Regions from separate parts of the Priestia sp. FSL H7-0729 genome, predicted to be linked through region 2. Evidence: predicted binding sites of a transcription regulator. Region 2 holds the regulator's gene; the other holds the start of a gene.
What was found. The regulator Rex, encoded in region 2, represses fermentation and respiration genes when NADH is low (regulators of the CRP and FNR family bind a similar motif). The targets are predictions, from matches to a motif close to TTGTGAAATATTTCACAA.
Positions count from the first base shown of each region.

Region 1: the regulator Rex is predicted to act here: its motif matches at 5,228-5,245, upstream of MHH93_RS00210 (DUF2249 domain-containing protein).

Region 1 is NZ_JBBOTQ010000001.1:46,344-54,493, reverse strand. It holds gene narH (nitrate reductase subunit beta) at 1-309, opposite strand, end outside; gene MHH93_RS00220 (nitrate reductase subunit alpha) at 299-4,051, opposite strand; gene moaA (GTP 3',8-cyclase MoaA) at 4,111-5,112, opposite strand; gene MHH93_RS00210 (DUF2249 domain-containing protein) at 5,434-5,667, shown strand; gene MHH93_RS00205 (hypothetical protein) at 5,685-6,056, shown strand; gene MHH93_RS00200 (DUF2249 domain-containing protein) at 6,043-6,648, shown strand; gene MHH93_RS00195 (hypothetical protein) at 6,662-7,894, shown strand; gene MHH93_RS00190 (metal-sulfur cluster assembly factor) at 7,926-8,150, shown strand, end outside.
Region 2 is NZ_JBBOTQ010000017.1:65,239-73,388, forward strand. It holds gene dinG (ATP-dependent DNA helicase DinG) at 110-2,971, shown strand; gene MHH93_RS25280 (redox-sensing transcriptional repressor Rex) at 3,190-3,843, shown strand; gene MHH93_RS25285 (amidohydrolase) at 3,830-5,134, shown strand; gene MHH93_RS25290 (hypothetical protein) at 5,174-5,704, shown strand; gene MHH93_RS25295 (hypothetical protein) at 6,006-6,533, shown strand; gene MHH93_RS25300 (AAA family ATPase) at 6,526-8,028, shown strand.

The sequences.
Region 1 (8,150 bases), on a different contig from region 2:
CCATGGCTCGTAATAATCATCAATGGTAGGCTGATCCGGATTATGGAAAATGTTAAGCAAGCGTCTTGCCCGTGTGCCGGACTTCAATTCCAGTTTGCCATTCTTCATCTCCCAGCCACCGCGATAACGCTCCTGGTCCTCCCATTGTTTCGGATAACCGACCCCTGGCTTGGTCTCCACATTGTTCCAGTACATATATTCTGCACCTGGACGATTGGTCCAGGTGTTTTTGCAGGTTACGCTACATGTATGGCACCCGATACATTTGTCCAGATTCATGACCATACTGACTTGTGCTTTAATCTTCAAGCCAATCCACCTCCTGCAGTTTTCTTATGATGACGTTGAGGTCACGCTGGTTGCCTGTCGGGCCATAGTAGTTGAAGCCATAACTTAACTGGGCATAACCACCGATCATATGTGTTGGCTTCACATGAATACGGGTCGGACTGTTATGCGTACCACCGCGTGTTTGTGATATTTTGGTACCTGGAACGTTAATGTGACGGTCCTGAGCGTGATACATGAAAGCCATGCCGCGAGGAATACGATGTGTTACTACGGCTCTGGCAACGACTACCCCGTTACGGTTGAAGCATTCGATCCAGTCGTTGTCGACCAGTCCGGCTTCTTCTGCATCTTCGTAGTTCATCCAGATTGTCGGGCCGCCTCGGAACAAGGTCAACATCGGCAGCGCATCATAGTACATACTGTGAATCGACCACTTGTTATGTGGTGTCAGATAATTCAGGACAATTTCCTTGCCACCTTCAATCGGACGTTTGCTTTTCGGATGGAACGGTGTATGTTTCAACACAGGTTTAAATGTCGCTAATGTTTCTCCGAATTCGCGTAGCATCGCATGATCAATGTAGAACTGCTGTCTGCCCGTCAATGTACGCCATGGAATCAGGCGCTCCACATTGGTGGTGAATGGCGAATATCGACGTCCGCCTTTTTCCGATCCGCTGAAGGCAGGCGAGGTAATGACCGTTTTCGGTTTGGAAGTGATCTCGTCAAATGTAAAACATTCCTCAGACCGTTCCTCAGCCAAATCTTTCAAATGAAGTGCCGTTTTCTGTTCCAGCGCTTCCCACGCACGTACCGCCATCTTGCCATTTGTTGTACTAGACAAGGTCAGAATAGCCTCCGCAACATTACGGTCTGTGCTCAGATCCGGACATCCTTTACCAATGCCCTCCTTCCGGTTCACACCGAGAATGCTCTTGAGCTTCTCGTACTCTTCACTCGCAGACCAGGATATGCCTTTGGTACCGATCGGTTTGTCCTTCACAACAGGTCCCAGACTGATCATTTTGTTGTATACGGCAGCATAGTCACGTTCCACGACCTGAATATGCGGCATCGTTTTCCCCGGAATCGCTTCACATTCTCCCGCGCTCCAGTCCTTGATCTCTCCGTACGGTTGAGCAAGTTCATCCGGTGAATCATGCAAGAGCGGTGTAGCAATGATCTCCTTCTGAGGCCCATCGAATTGCTGCGCAGCCATCTCGGAGAATACACGTGCGATTTCCTTGAAGGTATCCCAGTCGGAAAGGGATTCCCATTGCGCGGCTACTGCCGGGTTGAATGGATGAACGAACGGGTGCATATCCGTACTGCTTAGATCGCTTTTCTCATACCAGGTCGCTGCTGGCAGTACAATATCGGAGTACATGGCTGTACCTGCCATCCGGAAATCCATGTTGATCATCAAGTCCAACTTGCCTTCCGGTGCTTCATCCACCCACTCTACATGCTCTGGGCGCAGGCCATGATCATCATCGTTCAGCAATCCATTCGTTGCACCGAGCAGATGTTTCAGGAAATACTCATGTCCCTTGCCGGAACTTGAGATCAGATTCGCTCTCCAGACAAACAGTACACGTGGGAAGTTCGCCGGATCATCCGGTTGCTCGATCGAGAACTTCAGATTTTTGTTCTGCAATTCAGAGGCCACATAAGCACCGATCTCATCCTTCGTCGTTGCTCCCGCCTGTAGCGCATCCTGATGCAGATCAATCGAGTTACGATTGAATTGTGGATAGGATGGCAGCCAGCCCATACGTGCAGCCATCACATTATAATCAGCCACATGCTGGAACCGCGGTTTACCCTCAAGCGCTGAGGTCAACTCTCCGACTGGGGTCTCCTCGTATCTCCATTGATCTGTTGCAAAGTAGAAGAAGGAGGTTCCGTTCTGCAGACGTGCAGGTCCAGTCCAGTCACGAGCAAAGGCAATCGTCTGCCAGCCTTCAGCCGGACGCAATTTTTCTTGACCGACATAGTGGGCCCAGCCTCCGCCGTTCACACCCTGACAGCCAGTCATCAGAATCAGGTTGATAATGGCACGATAGATTACATCAGAGTTATACCAGTGGTTAATACCGGCTCCCATAATGATCATGGACCGACCTTTGGTATCGATCGCATTCTGTGCGAACTCGCGTGCAATCTGTACGACGGTCTCTTGGTCCACACCAGTGATTTTCTCTTGCCACTTTGGAGTGAATGGTTTTATCTGTGCTGCATGCGAAATGTCGTCTCCATAGTTAATACGTACACTCAACTGCTCCACACCAGTGACTACTTCTGCTGAGTCCGCAGAACGCGTCATTACACGTTCAATTCCGTATTTGGCAAGTACCAGATCGTATACAGCTGTTACTGTAATCCATCGATCCTCAAGCCATATTCGACGTACAGGAATCTGCCGCTGCATGACATGTTTCCCCTCATCATCAAAGTACGGCAGTTGAATCGTAACCAGATCATGATGAACGCCAAGCATGGATAGTCTTGGATCAATCGGCTCACCGTTCTCTACCTGTTCCATTTTGAGATTCCATGTGCCTTCTTCACCCCAACGGAAGCCCAAACTTCCTTTTGGCATCGCATAAGTTCCACTGTTTTCATCGTAAACGAGCGTTTTCCAAGCCATGTTATTACCTGTAATGCCCAGATCTTCCCCAACGAGAAATCTGCCTGCTGTGTGTACGCCGTCCTTTTCTTCCACAATCAGCAGATTTGGAAAGTCCGTATACTGTTTGGCATATTGCATGAAATAGTCCGTAGGCTTTTCAATATAAAACTCTTTCAGGATGACATGGCCCATAGCCATTGCCAGAGCGCCGTCCGTTCCTTGTTTTACCGACATCCATGTATCTGCAAACTTCACATATTCGGCATAATCCGGACTAATTGATACCACTTTCGTTCCCCGATAACGTGCTTCAGCCAGGAAATGGGCATCGGGGGTGCGCGTCATTGGCAGATTCGAACCCCATACCAGAATGTATCCGGAGTTGTACCAGTCGCTGCTCTCGGGCACATCGGTCTGATCGCCCCAGATCTGAGGTGAAGCCGGTGGCAGATCCGCATACCAGTCATAAAAGCTGAGCAATGGTGATCCCATCAGGGATAGGAAGCGCGACCCTGCTGCATAACTGACCATCGACATGGCCGGAATTGGAGAGAAACCAATAATCCGGTCAGGCCCGTATTCTTTGATCGTATGAATCAGTGAAGCGGCGATAATCTGTGTCACTTCACCCCATGACGCGCGAATTAATCCACCTTTACCCCGCACCGATTTGTATCTTTTCACTTTGGCCGGATCATCCGCAATGCTGGACCATGCTTGAACAGGGTCACCATGCGTCTGAAGCGCATCACGCCACATGTCCAGCAACGCACCACGTACGTAAGGATGTTTGACACGCAGTGGGCTATACAGATACCATGAGAAGCTCGCTCCACGTGGACATCCCCGTGGCTCAAATTCCGGCATATCCGGTCCAGTTGAAGGATAGTCGGTAGCCTGCGTTTCCCACGTTACAATGCCGTCTTTCACATAGATCTGCCAGCTACATGATCCGGTACAATTGACTCCGTGTGTGGAACGCACCACTTTGTCATGCTGCCAGCGGCGGCGGTAGACATCTTCCCAGTCCCGGTTGACCGGGGACATCTCACTCCATCCTTCCGCACTTTTTTCACGTTTGGCAAAATATTTGAGTTTGCCCATCCAAGGCATGCTTTTGTTACTCATTGTTGTCCTCCCACATATATGACCTGTTGATGCAAGTCCTGACTCCTGAACTGCTGTTGCTAACCCCCGATTTGCGACATATGTCGCAGCGTTGGCGTGCCGCCGATCTGTTGCCCGTTTAAGGCTTTTAACATGTCATGTGTTTCGGGTTTGGCTCCGAGCGCCTTGTAAAATAAATCCCGCACCGCCTTGTCATCACCTACGAGTGGACGAACATTGAACTCATCCGACCAGTAGAGACAAGGTTTGATATTTCCATCTGCCGTCAGCCTGAGCCGATTGCAATTCCCGCAAAAATGGCTACTCACCGGGTGAATCAGACCAAACGTTCCGGCAGCTCCCACAATGCGATAACTGTCTGCCGGACCATTCCCGTAAATCTCTCCACAGCTTTCGTAATCCCATCGTGCTCCACATGTTTCCAGCACATGTTCGAGAGGCATATACCCTGATCTCCAACCATCTCCACTTTCTCCAATAGGCATGTACTCAATAAAACGAATATGAAGGGGTTCATCCCGGGTCATCCGCAGAAAATCTTCCACCTCATCGTCGTTCACGCCTTTCATCAACACCACGTTCAGCTTGATCGGATAAAATCCGGCCTGTTGGCTGGCCTTAATTCCATCCAGCACACGCTGCACCTTGCCACCTCGAGTAATGCTTGCGAATCGTTCTGGCTTCAAAGAATCCAGGCTTATGTTCACCCGGGTTAACCCCGCAGTCTTTAGCAGATCCGCATAAGGTGCCAAATAGATACCATTGGTTGTCAATGCAATGTCCTCAATTCCTGGAATAGCGGATAACATCGCAATCAGTTGATCCAGCCCCTTGCGAACAAGAGGCTCCCCTCCGGTCAAACGCAATTTCCGAATGCCCAGTGGAGCAAGCGCCTTAACGATGGACGTGATTTCTTCATAGGACAGGATGCGTTCTGTCGGTTCAAATTGCATTCCTTCCTCCGGCATGCAATACACACAGCGGAGATTACAGCGATCCGTAACCGAAATTCTCAAATAATCATGCACTCTTCCAAACGGGTCCATTAATGTTGATTCCATACACGTACCTCCCTTCTCTAGGGTGCTGTCTTCATATCAGCCGAAGGAGGAACCTAATCTTCCTCTCATCCAGTGTCATCTTGACGCTAAATATAAGGATGTCTCGCTCGACGAACTGTGCAAAATATCACAAGAAGTGAAACATAGCGCACAGTCGCACATTTAATTATGCTCCGCAACCCTTTTCCGAACAGGATTCTAATCTAAATAAGGCAAAATTATGGCAATAGTAAATGTGTGAGCAGGCTCACACAGCCCTCTCTTCACGTTTTCTATAATCAAATTGCAACACCACACTATCCCTATTTGGAGGAATGACACATGAACACATACGCAGCAACCATTAATGCCACGGAGTATCCACCGCATTTGAAACATAAAGTTATTTTCGAAACGTTTGATCAGTTGCAACCACAGGAGTCCATGCTGCTCATCAACGATCACGATCCCAAGCCCCTTCGATTCCAGTTCCAGTCCACACATCCCGACGGCTTCAACTGGGAGTATATTGAACAGGGTCCTAAGACGTTCCAGGTCAAAATCAGCAAAATATAGATTGGAGCTGAACCGCTATGGCGCACGTTGAAATCATTGACGATACTACACTTCGCATTACGCTGCGGCTGGAAGACGCCACAACCATGGTTCAAATGGCGCAGCGTGAGCAAGCGGAATATGCGCAAGAGATTATCACCATTTATGAGAAAATGCCTGTATTCGAATATACTCATTTCTGTTTCTACGCCTATGACAGTGCAAGACTATTTGAGCGTGTACTCGGAATGGACCCGAAAGCCTATCTCTCCTTCTCCCTCGATGCGCCAGAGTCATTCTTCTATGCGCTGTACGGTGGAATGGCCGCTCTGTATAAATCGTCTCTACAGTTGGTAGAGGCGGATGTAGCCAGTGCAGGATCGGATGTGAACGCACATGTCTCCATCTGATGTTCATATTGTTGAATTGGATGTGCGTCCTCATCTGAGTAAAAAGCTAGAGCCGTTCCAGCTGATCATGGACACGGTCAAAGGCCTTCAGCATGAAGATGTCTTTGTACTACACGCTCCATTCAAACCAACGCCTCTGCTTGGTATTCTCAAGCTGAAAGGATACTCCAGCACATCGGAACGAAAGGGTTCGGATCACTGGGTTACCACGTTTGTACACAAAAAAAATAAAACCGGTGCAAAAGCATGTTCTGCAATGGTTTTATCTGGATCGGAAGCTGATTCTGATCCAGATTCCGACGAAGAATCAGCTTCATGCAAAGGACATCCGGGAGAGCAAGCTGTTGCGATTGAAAACTTTGAATCTCTACAGGCTCCCACCGTTATACTCGACAATCGCGGATTGGAACCGCCACAACCCATGATGCGAACACTTGCCGCACTGGAGCGTTGCAAATCTGGGGAAGTCGTGTTGATCCACAATGACCGTGTACCTGTATTCCTGATTGAAGAGTTGAACAATCTCGGTTGCCTCTATACGGTCGAGGATCAAACGGATGGCACAGCCAAAGTGAGAATTGAAAAAGGGTAAGGAGGCGAACGCCATGTCCAGGTTGCCGTTTCTTTTTATCATCACGGGCATCTTTGGATTTGTAATGTATCATGCCTTCTCCCTGCTCTCGCTGACAGGCTGGCTTGGTGATGAACTCAGAGGACCCGAAGGCTGGTTTCACGCTCATTTGTTTGTGCTTGGATGGGCAACGATGCTGGCCATGGGTGCCGTATATCAGTTGATACATGTTATTTTGCAATCCAATATCTATAGTCTGTTTCTCGGTTATTGTCATTATTTCTTGTTCAGTATCGGTATCGTGGGCATGTTATACGGCTTCATTCGTGCAGATGTCATATGGATTGCCGGTTCTGCTACAATCGCGCTTTCAGGCATTCTATTGTTCGGGTGGAATATGACCGTTACCCTCATCCGAGCTTCACAGTGGAATCCGGTGACGATTAGCGCCGCCTGCGCCTGCCTCTATCTGGTGCTCACCGGGTTATCCGGTATGCTAATGGGTCTGAATTTTGCCTTTGGTGATTGGAATGGCTTGCATGAACGCTTGTTCGGCGCACACATCTGGATGGGGACACTCGGATGGTTTGGCATGTTAATTACCGGCTTCAGTTACAAAATGCTGCCCATGTTCTACCTGTCCCACAATTATTCCATTCGATTGCAGAAAGCGGTCTTGCTCCTGTGGAATGCAGCTGTAATCACAGGCGTTGTCGCTTTTCTCACAGGCATCAAGGGTGGCTTGCTCTGGTTCGCGCTTTTGCTTCTAACCGCAGCCCTGCTCTTCTATGTGTATCACTTGGAGCAAATTCAGGAAAAACGGCACAAAAATAATCCGGGTCCAGGCATTCGCTGGTCTGTGTATGTAAGCCGTGGGCTTGCTGTATATGCTGTTGCCCTGCTGATCTATTCCGCGCAAGGGACTGAGCTGCTACTCCATCCACGTGTTGTCCTGCTGTCTGGATGGGTATATCTTGGGGGCTGGGTGTCTCTCACTATACTCGGGTATGCCTCCAAAATCGTGCCTTTTCTGTGGTGGACCCACAAATATGGCAAGCAAGCAGGCAGACCCGGAACACCGCTAATGGCAGGTATGCTGAGTGAACGGTATGTCCATTGGGGTATGCTCGCCATGGTCGCTGGAAGCCTTCTGCTTGTCAGTGGAATTCTAATTAATCTGGCAGAGGTCATGATGGCTGGGGGGACGATTTTGTCTCTTGTCTCCATCGTATATATCGCAAATATTGCTTTGGTATTCAGGCGTTAACCTAAATAAGGTGGACTGGAGAGTGAACATCATGGAACAAACGACTCATTTGCTGGAATGTCTCAAGGAAGTATATGACCCTGAATTAGGTGTCAACATCGTTGACCTGGGTCTGGTATATGAAGTAAGGGAAGAGCCTGAACGGGTTCATGTACGGATGACGCTGACTACACCGGGCTGCCCGCTGCACGATACGATTGTCGGTGCCGTGAAATGGGTGTTGCAGGAAAATACGAATAAGACTGATATTGATGTA
Region 2 (8,150 bases):
CTCCTTTGGCATAGCGGCGGGGACACCGCTTTTTTGTCAGTTAATTTTCAAATCCCCTTTTTTTTGCTATGCTGTAACATAGACTGAATGGAAGGGATCGTACATTGCAATGAAATTTGCCGTATTGGATTTCGAAACAACCGGCACGCAGTCCGACGGTGAGATTATACAGGCCGGACTTGCCATCATAGATCATGACAACAGCATAACTCAAATATATAGTTCTTATGTGAACCCTGGTGTCCCGATTCCCCCGTTTATTTCGGGGTTAACGGGTATTACCGATGAAGATGTGGCGGACGCTCCTTCACTCGAAGAGATGATGATGGAGATGGTTCCGCTACTTAACGATGTAGTGCTTGTTGGACACAACGTCGCTTTTGATTTTCACTTTTTGCAGAATGCTCTTGACCGTTGCGGTTATCTGCCGTTCACTGGCCGTATTCTGGATACTATTGATTTTCTGAAGATTACGTTCCCATCACTGGGTTCTTATCAACTCGGTTATGTGTCTTCTGAATTTGGATTTCAACATGATCGCCCTCATCAGGCAGACAGTGATGCACTGGCGACAGCCTATGTGCTGCTCAAGTGTCTGGATGAGTTAAAGGAACTACCGCTCATAACGATTCAGCGCCTCAGTGACCTGTTTGCACCAGAAGACAGTGACTTAGGCTGGTTCCTGGACGGGATGCGCAGTGAGAAGGAAGCAGAGCCGATCCAGGATCTCGATGGACACACCTATTATCGGCAGCTTGCTCTGAATGTAAGCGATTGGACTGATATTGGTGCACCACGTGATGAGCGGGAGGGCAATCCCCTCGAAGGTGTAACCTTCGAACAATTCATGGACCAGGTTCGGGAGAACCTGAAGGATACGCTGGATCACTACGAAGAGCGTGAAGCGCAAACTCAGATGTTCAGCAGTGTAAGGCAAGCCCTGGATGAAGAGAAACATCTCTTGATCGAAGCTGGAACGGGTACCGGTAAATCTCTGGGTTATCTGTTACCTGCTATTTACGAAAGTGTGAAGCAAGAACAGAAAGTCATGGTCAGCACGCATACGATCAATCTGCAGGAGCAATTGAGAGAGCGGGACATTCCAATGCTGACCCAAGTGGTTCCGTTTCCGTTTAAGGCTGCTGTATTCAAGGGACGTGGACATTACCTGTGCCTGCGCAAATTTGAACACAAAATCAATAAACGTGAATTTGCCACACCCAAAGAGGATTATTTCACAGCCGCTCAGATGATCGTTTGGCTTACACAGACCGAAACTGGAGATGATGAGGAGCTTAACCTTAGCGGACGCGGAGGCGACTTCTGGGAAACGGTACAGAGCGAATCCGAGTCATGTCTGGGAAGATCCTGCCCATGGTTCCGCAAATGTTTCTATCATCGCGCCAAACATGAGGCCGGGTTGTCTGATATCGTCATTACCAATCACTCCAAACTGTTTACGGATGTGAAAGCAGCGCATCAGCTGTTGCCAGCCTATGAGAGTCTTGTGATCGATGAGGCCCATCATCTCGAGGATGTAGCGGGTAAGCATCTTGGAATGCATATGAAATATTTCACGTTGGTTCATACCCTGACCCGTCTGTTTAAAGACAGTCGTAATGGACAACTGCCTATGCTTCGTTCGCAGTTATCCGGGCATGAGAATTCGGCGCAATGGGGCTCCATGGTGGATCAGATGTTCCCGCTGGCGGTTGAGGTTAAAGAACTGTGGGATCGAATGAGTGATGCCCTGTTCGGTCTGTTGCCTGAACGAAGTGATGCTTCACCAGGCGAGACAGGGCAATTTTCACTGCGTCTAAAGGCCTCTCAAAAACCTGCAAAATGGCAGGAGTTGCAGGATCTGGAGAATCAGATCTATGTAACTCTGGGTGATCTGGTTCGCAAAGGGGACAAATTGCTGCTTGAGGTGAAAGAGGATCAGGATGATTATCAATCAGATAGTCTGATCACGGACATTACAGGACTGCTGAAAGATCTGACCACATTGAAGGAGAATCTGCGTTTCTTCATGCGTATGGATGATGCGAAAACGGTGTACTGGATGGAAGCCAGCGGTCAGTTCCGCAGTAAATCGCTTCAACTGTATGCCGTACCTGTAGATGTCAGTGCACAACTTAAGGATTTGTTTTTTGATAAAAAGAAAAGCGTTGTGCTTACATCGGCTACACTCTCCGTGGATAAGTCATTCCAGTTCATGATTGAGCAGCTTGGCTTACAGGAAGCCTCTGAGAATAACCGGCTGTTAACGTCGATGCTACCGTCACCATTCAATTATCGCGATCAGGCGCTTCTCGTAATTCCGCGTGATTTCCCGAGTGTGAAGGGCAGTGTGGGTGATGCGCACTTTGTCAATATGCTGGTGCAGTCACTCGCAGAGACCGCAATTGCCACGCGTGGACGCATGATGGTTCTGTTTACTTCATACAAGATGCTGCGACAGGTCTATGATCCGCTGAAAGAGGCACTGTCTGGTAATGACATCTCGTTGTTGGGCCAAGGTGTGGACAGTGGAAGCCGCTCCAAGTTGACTCGCAGGTTCCAGGATGCCAAAGCTACGGTACTTCTGGGCACCAGCAGCTTCTGGGAGGGTGTAGATATCCCGGGAGAAGCACTGACCTGTCTCGCTATTGTGCGCCTGCCTTTCCAGCCGCCGAATCATCCTTTGGTGGAAGCCAAGAGTGAGTTGCTTCAGGAACAAAAGAAAAATCCGTTCATGAAACTGTCCGTGCCACAAGCGGTCATACGTTTCAAGCAAGGATTTGGCCGATTGGTGCGTACAGCGAAGGACAGAGGTATTGTCATTGTTTATGATACTCGGGTGATTGAAGCGTACTATGGTAAATTCTTTTTATATTCATTACCTGGTCCAAAAATGGAGCATATGCTCACGGAGCAGATGGTTCCACGAATTACCGAGTGGTTAGAAAAATCTGCTAATGAACAAGAATAATGGTTGTTTTTTTCGTTATATCATTGCATGACATGATCGATTGGCGTTAAACTTTATTAGATATTTCCGTATCCGATTAAAGCAGTTGCACGTAAGAACTTATAACCTAAATTACAAGGAGCATTCTGTATAAAATGTCACATCTATCTCTGAGTTTATACAGAATGCTCATCTTTTCATCTATTATTTTATTGTAGGCTTGGTAAGGGGGAGCAAAAATGAAATCGGATAAAATTTCGGAAGCGGTGGTACGACGTCTGCCTGTATACTTGCGCTATTTGAGCGAGTTACATCAGCGTGAGGTGGCTACTGTTTCTTCTCAAGAGCTTGGACAGCGGCTGGATCTGAATCCGGCCCAAATTCGAAAAGACCTGGCTTATTTCGGTGATTTTGGTCGTAAAGGGATCGGGTATGATGTTTCCTATTTGATCGAGAAGATTCGTCACATTCTCAAAATCGATCAGCAAATCAATGTAGCTCTGGTAGGCGCGGGTAACCTCGGACAGGCCTTGTCCAACTACAACGCATATCTGAAAGACAACATGAAGATTGTTGCTGTATTCGATGCATATGGACCGAAGATTGGTAGTCAAATCAACAGTTTGAAGGTAAAACCAATGAACGAATTAACGGAAGCGGTTAAAACGGATAACATCCGCATCGGGATTATTACCGTTCCGGATACGGAAGCCCAAAATGTAGCTGATCAGCTGATTGAATCCGGAATCGAAGCGATACTTAATTTTGCACCAACTATTCTAAAAACACCGCCGCACATCCGCATTCACCATGCTGACTTTACAACGGATCTGCTAAGTTTGGCCTATTACTTGGAGACTGGAAAGGACGACGAGCAAGATGACAACAAATAGATGGGTAATCCACAACGGCAAATTTGCCGTGAATGAAGGCGCAACTTGGAATGTAGTTCAAGGATACATGGTTGTCGAGAATGACAAGATTGTGCATATTGGTGAGACATTGCCGGATGGAGACGAGAATTGTACCAAAGTGGATGGAAAAGGATTGTTCTTCCTGCCGGGTCTGATCAATACGCATGGTCATGCAGCGATGTCATTGCTTAGAGGGCACGGAGATGATCTGGCGTTGCAAGTATGGTTGCAAGAAAAAATGTGGCCGATGGAAGCGAAAATGACTTCAGAAGACGTATACTGGGGAACTTCGCTATCTGTGCTTGAAATGTTGAAAGGTGGAACTACAGCTTTCCTGGACATGTATGATCACATGGATCAAGTTGCCAAAGTGGTGGAACAATCCGGCGTTAGAGCAGCACTGGCACGTGGTGTAATCGGGCTGTGTTCGGAAGAAGAGCAATTGCGGAAACTGGAGGAGTCGGCAGCGTTTGCACGTGAGTGGAATGGACAGGCAGATGGTCGCATCACAACCGTAATCTCACCACACGCACCATATACATGCCCTCCTGACTACATAGAGAAGCTTGTACAGGTCGCAAATGACCTTAACCTTCCTCTGCATACACATATGTCGGAAACGCTGCGTGAAGTGGAACAGAACGTTACAGACTATGGACTGCGTCCTGTGGCACATCTGGAGAAACTGGGCTTTTTCTCCCGTCCATCCCTGGTTGCACATGCGGTGCATCTGAATGATGAAGAGATTGAAATTTTGGCCCGCCATGATGTGGCTGTATCCCATAACCCGGGAAGTAACCTGAAACTTGCTTCCGGTGTTGCGCGGGTACCAGCACTGCTGAAAGCAGGAGTTACGGTGTCACTCGGAACAGACGGACCGGCAAGCAACAACAACTTGGATATGTTTGAGGAAATGAGATTGGCTGCATTGATCCACAAAGGTGTGTCTGGTGACCCGACGGCCGTGCCAGCGGGCGAAGCGTTACTACTCGGAACTTCATATGGTGCTAAATCCATCTTCCTGAACAACACCGGAGCGCTTCAGGTAGGCATGAAGGCTGATTTCATCGCCCTGGACATTGAACAGGCACACTTCTACCCACATACAGACCTGATCTCACATACGATCTATTCGGCCTCTGCCAAAGATGTGGAGCACGTATGGGTGGACGGTAAACAAGTGGTTAAACATGGCGAATGTCTGACGCTGGATGAAGAGCGCATTTTGCGTGAGTCTCAATTGGCATTTGATGGTTTGCTTGCTCGTTAATTGCATTGCAGAGCATCATAGGGAAAGGAAGTTCGGCTTTTGAAGAAAAAAAAGAAGTGGATATGGATTTCGCTGCTTGCACTGGTTCTGATTCTGTTTGGACTTCAGCGTTATTACGTGTATGTCACACAGGACCAACGCAAGGAAGAAGCGCTCGCCATACAGGCAGCACAGGAGCAACTGGGCATTACATCTCATGATGAATTGCGTAAGTACATCTGGGGAGATAAAGAAGGCTCTGACAACATCTACTGGACCCTGACCGGCAAAAATAAGGATAACCAGGATGTTATGGTCTGGGTTAAATTCGATGCAAACAATCAACCCGCTAAGGGTGCTAACGCTATACACAGTGAGCTGCTGCAGAATGGCATGTCCGAAGCACAGATACGCAATCGCTTTGGCTCCGAAGTTCCTGCCGGTGAGATTAAACGAATCATGCCCGGTGTTGTGAATGGAATATATGTGTGGCAAGTGTATTATAAAGACGGTACGCATAACCACTATCGGTTTTATCGTTTTAGCAATGGAGAACAGGTGGACTTGGTCTATACACTCCCGAACAGTTAGAACCGATAGAGTAACTTAGCTAGAGAATCATAGAGATGAAAGAACCGGCAGACGGATATCCGACTGAACCGGTTCTTTGTGTTGCCTGTGAACAGTTTTGATTTAAATAGTTAAAATTAATAATTTATTCATATTTTCGCCTTCGAAATTGTATATACGATGTGATATACTCAGATATGTACTCAAAGTTACATTCATAAACAAATAAACCTGTCGAAATTCTCGCAGGAGTCAATGTGCACATATTCGTATATACCAATAAGCCAGTAGGTTGGGCCAAAATCTGGGAGGGGTAATTCACTTGAAGCTAAAAGTATTGCCTATTGCTTTAACTGCCGTCATTTCAGCCGTTGTGTTGTTTGGAGGTTGGTTTGTGTATCGTCAGGTGGCTTTGCAGAATCCGATTGAAAAAATGGTTACCCAGTACGATGGAGTCAATGACGTTCAATTAACTATTAACCGCAATGACGTACAATTGAAACTCGATCTGAAACCTGATGTTGATTTGGGCAGACTGGTCCAATATATTCACAAAGAAGGACAGACCTTGATTGGAACCCGTTCACTCAAGTTGGATGTTGTGGATCATTCCAGTGAAGCACTGGAAAGTTGGTGGGGTGATGCGATGTTTACCGTAGCTCAGGCGATGGAGAACAAACAGTACACCGAGATTACACCAACATTGTCGAAGATGGCTACGAATGGAATAAAGGTAAATACAGCGATGGATGACAACAATGTATATGTCAGTCTCAGAGACGGAGATGCCAGCAAGTTTATTATTCTGCCGCGTGTGCCCGGTCAGATAGGAGTGTGGCCTAATGCCTAAGTGGACCAAAGAAATTGCCATTGGATTTGTCCCCGTGTTGATTATTTTTCTTGCTTTTACTGGTGTTAATATTGTTCCGATTCTAATTGCAGCGGTGTTTGTTGGAGCTTTGTTGTTCATGATGCAAATGCGTGGCGGGATTACCGTAGGTGCTGCACAGGAGCGTAAACGGAAGAAAAAAGGTCCTTCTAAGCTTACTTTTGAAGAAATTGGTGGTCAGGACAGTGCCAAGCAGGAATTGCGTGAAGCGCTTGATTTTCTCATCAAACATGAAGAAATCCGCAAGTTCGGGATTCGCCCGTTAAAAGGGATTCTGCTGACAGGCCCTCCAGGGACAGGAAAAACGTTGATGGCCAAAGCGGCTGCGCATTACACCGATTCTGTTTTCGTTGCTGCATCGGGCAGTGAGTTTGTGGAAATGTATGTCGGCGTAGGTGCCAGCAGAATTCGGGATTTGTTCAAGGATGCGAGAACCCGTGCTACCAAGGAAAATAAAGAAAATGCCATTATATTTATCGATGAGATTGATGTCATCGGAGGTAAACGTGAGGGTGGACAACAGCGTGAGTATGATCAGACGCTGAACCAGCTCTTGACGGAAATGGATGGAATCTATTCTTCCGATACGCCAAGAATACTGGTTATTGCTGCAACGAACCGCAAAGAAATGCTGGATAGCGCACTGACTCGTCCAGGACGTTTTGACCGCCACATTCAAGTAGACTTGCCTGACAAGAAAGGCAGAAAGCATATTTTGGAACTGCATGCGGTGAATAAACCTCTGATGAAGGAATTGAATCTGGAGAAGACAGCCGAAGAATCGTATGGTTTCTCCGGTGCGCAGCTTGAAAGTGTGATGAACGAAGCAGCGATATACGCCATGCGGGATGGGCTGTTACACATAGAACAACGGCATTTGTCTCTGGCTATTGATAAAGTTATGATGGGTGAGAAGACAGACCGTGAGTCCAGTGTGGAAGAGAAGAAAAGGGTCGCCATCCATGAATTGGGACATGCCATTATGGCTGAACTTGTTCGTCCAGGCAGTGTTAGCCAGGTAGCGCTTAGTCCCCGTGGGCAGGCTCTCGGATATGTTCGTCATAACCCGCAACAGGAACAATTTCTTTATACGAAGCGCTTTCTGGAAGAACAGATCATGATTGCACTCGGAGGGGCAGCTGCGGAGGAAATGTACTATGGTGGACGTTCGACAGGTTCACGCAATGACTTCGATCAGGCTACCAATGTGGTGCAAACGATGATGGCTTCCGGGTTGACTTCTCTTGGGATTGTGAACATGGATATGGTCACAACCGAGGAACTCATGCGAGAGAATAAATTAATTTTGCAAGAACTGATGGAACAGACAAAACGGTTGCTTGAAGAACAACGGACAATTTTCGACAATTCACTCGACATCTTGATTCGTGAAGAAGTATTATCTGGCGAACAATTTCGTTGTCAATTTCGTGACAGTGCCCTTTTACCAGCATAATTTATTTATGCTGGTTATTTTTTTTTACATTTCACTCGTGCTAAGATATTATTATATGTTGGGTCGAAATTTGTAATTTTCGGCGAACAGGGTACAATAGAGAAATAGAGAACCGAAAGGAT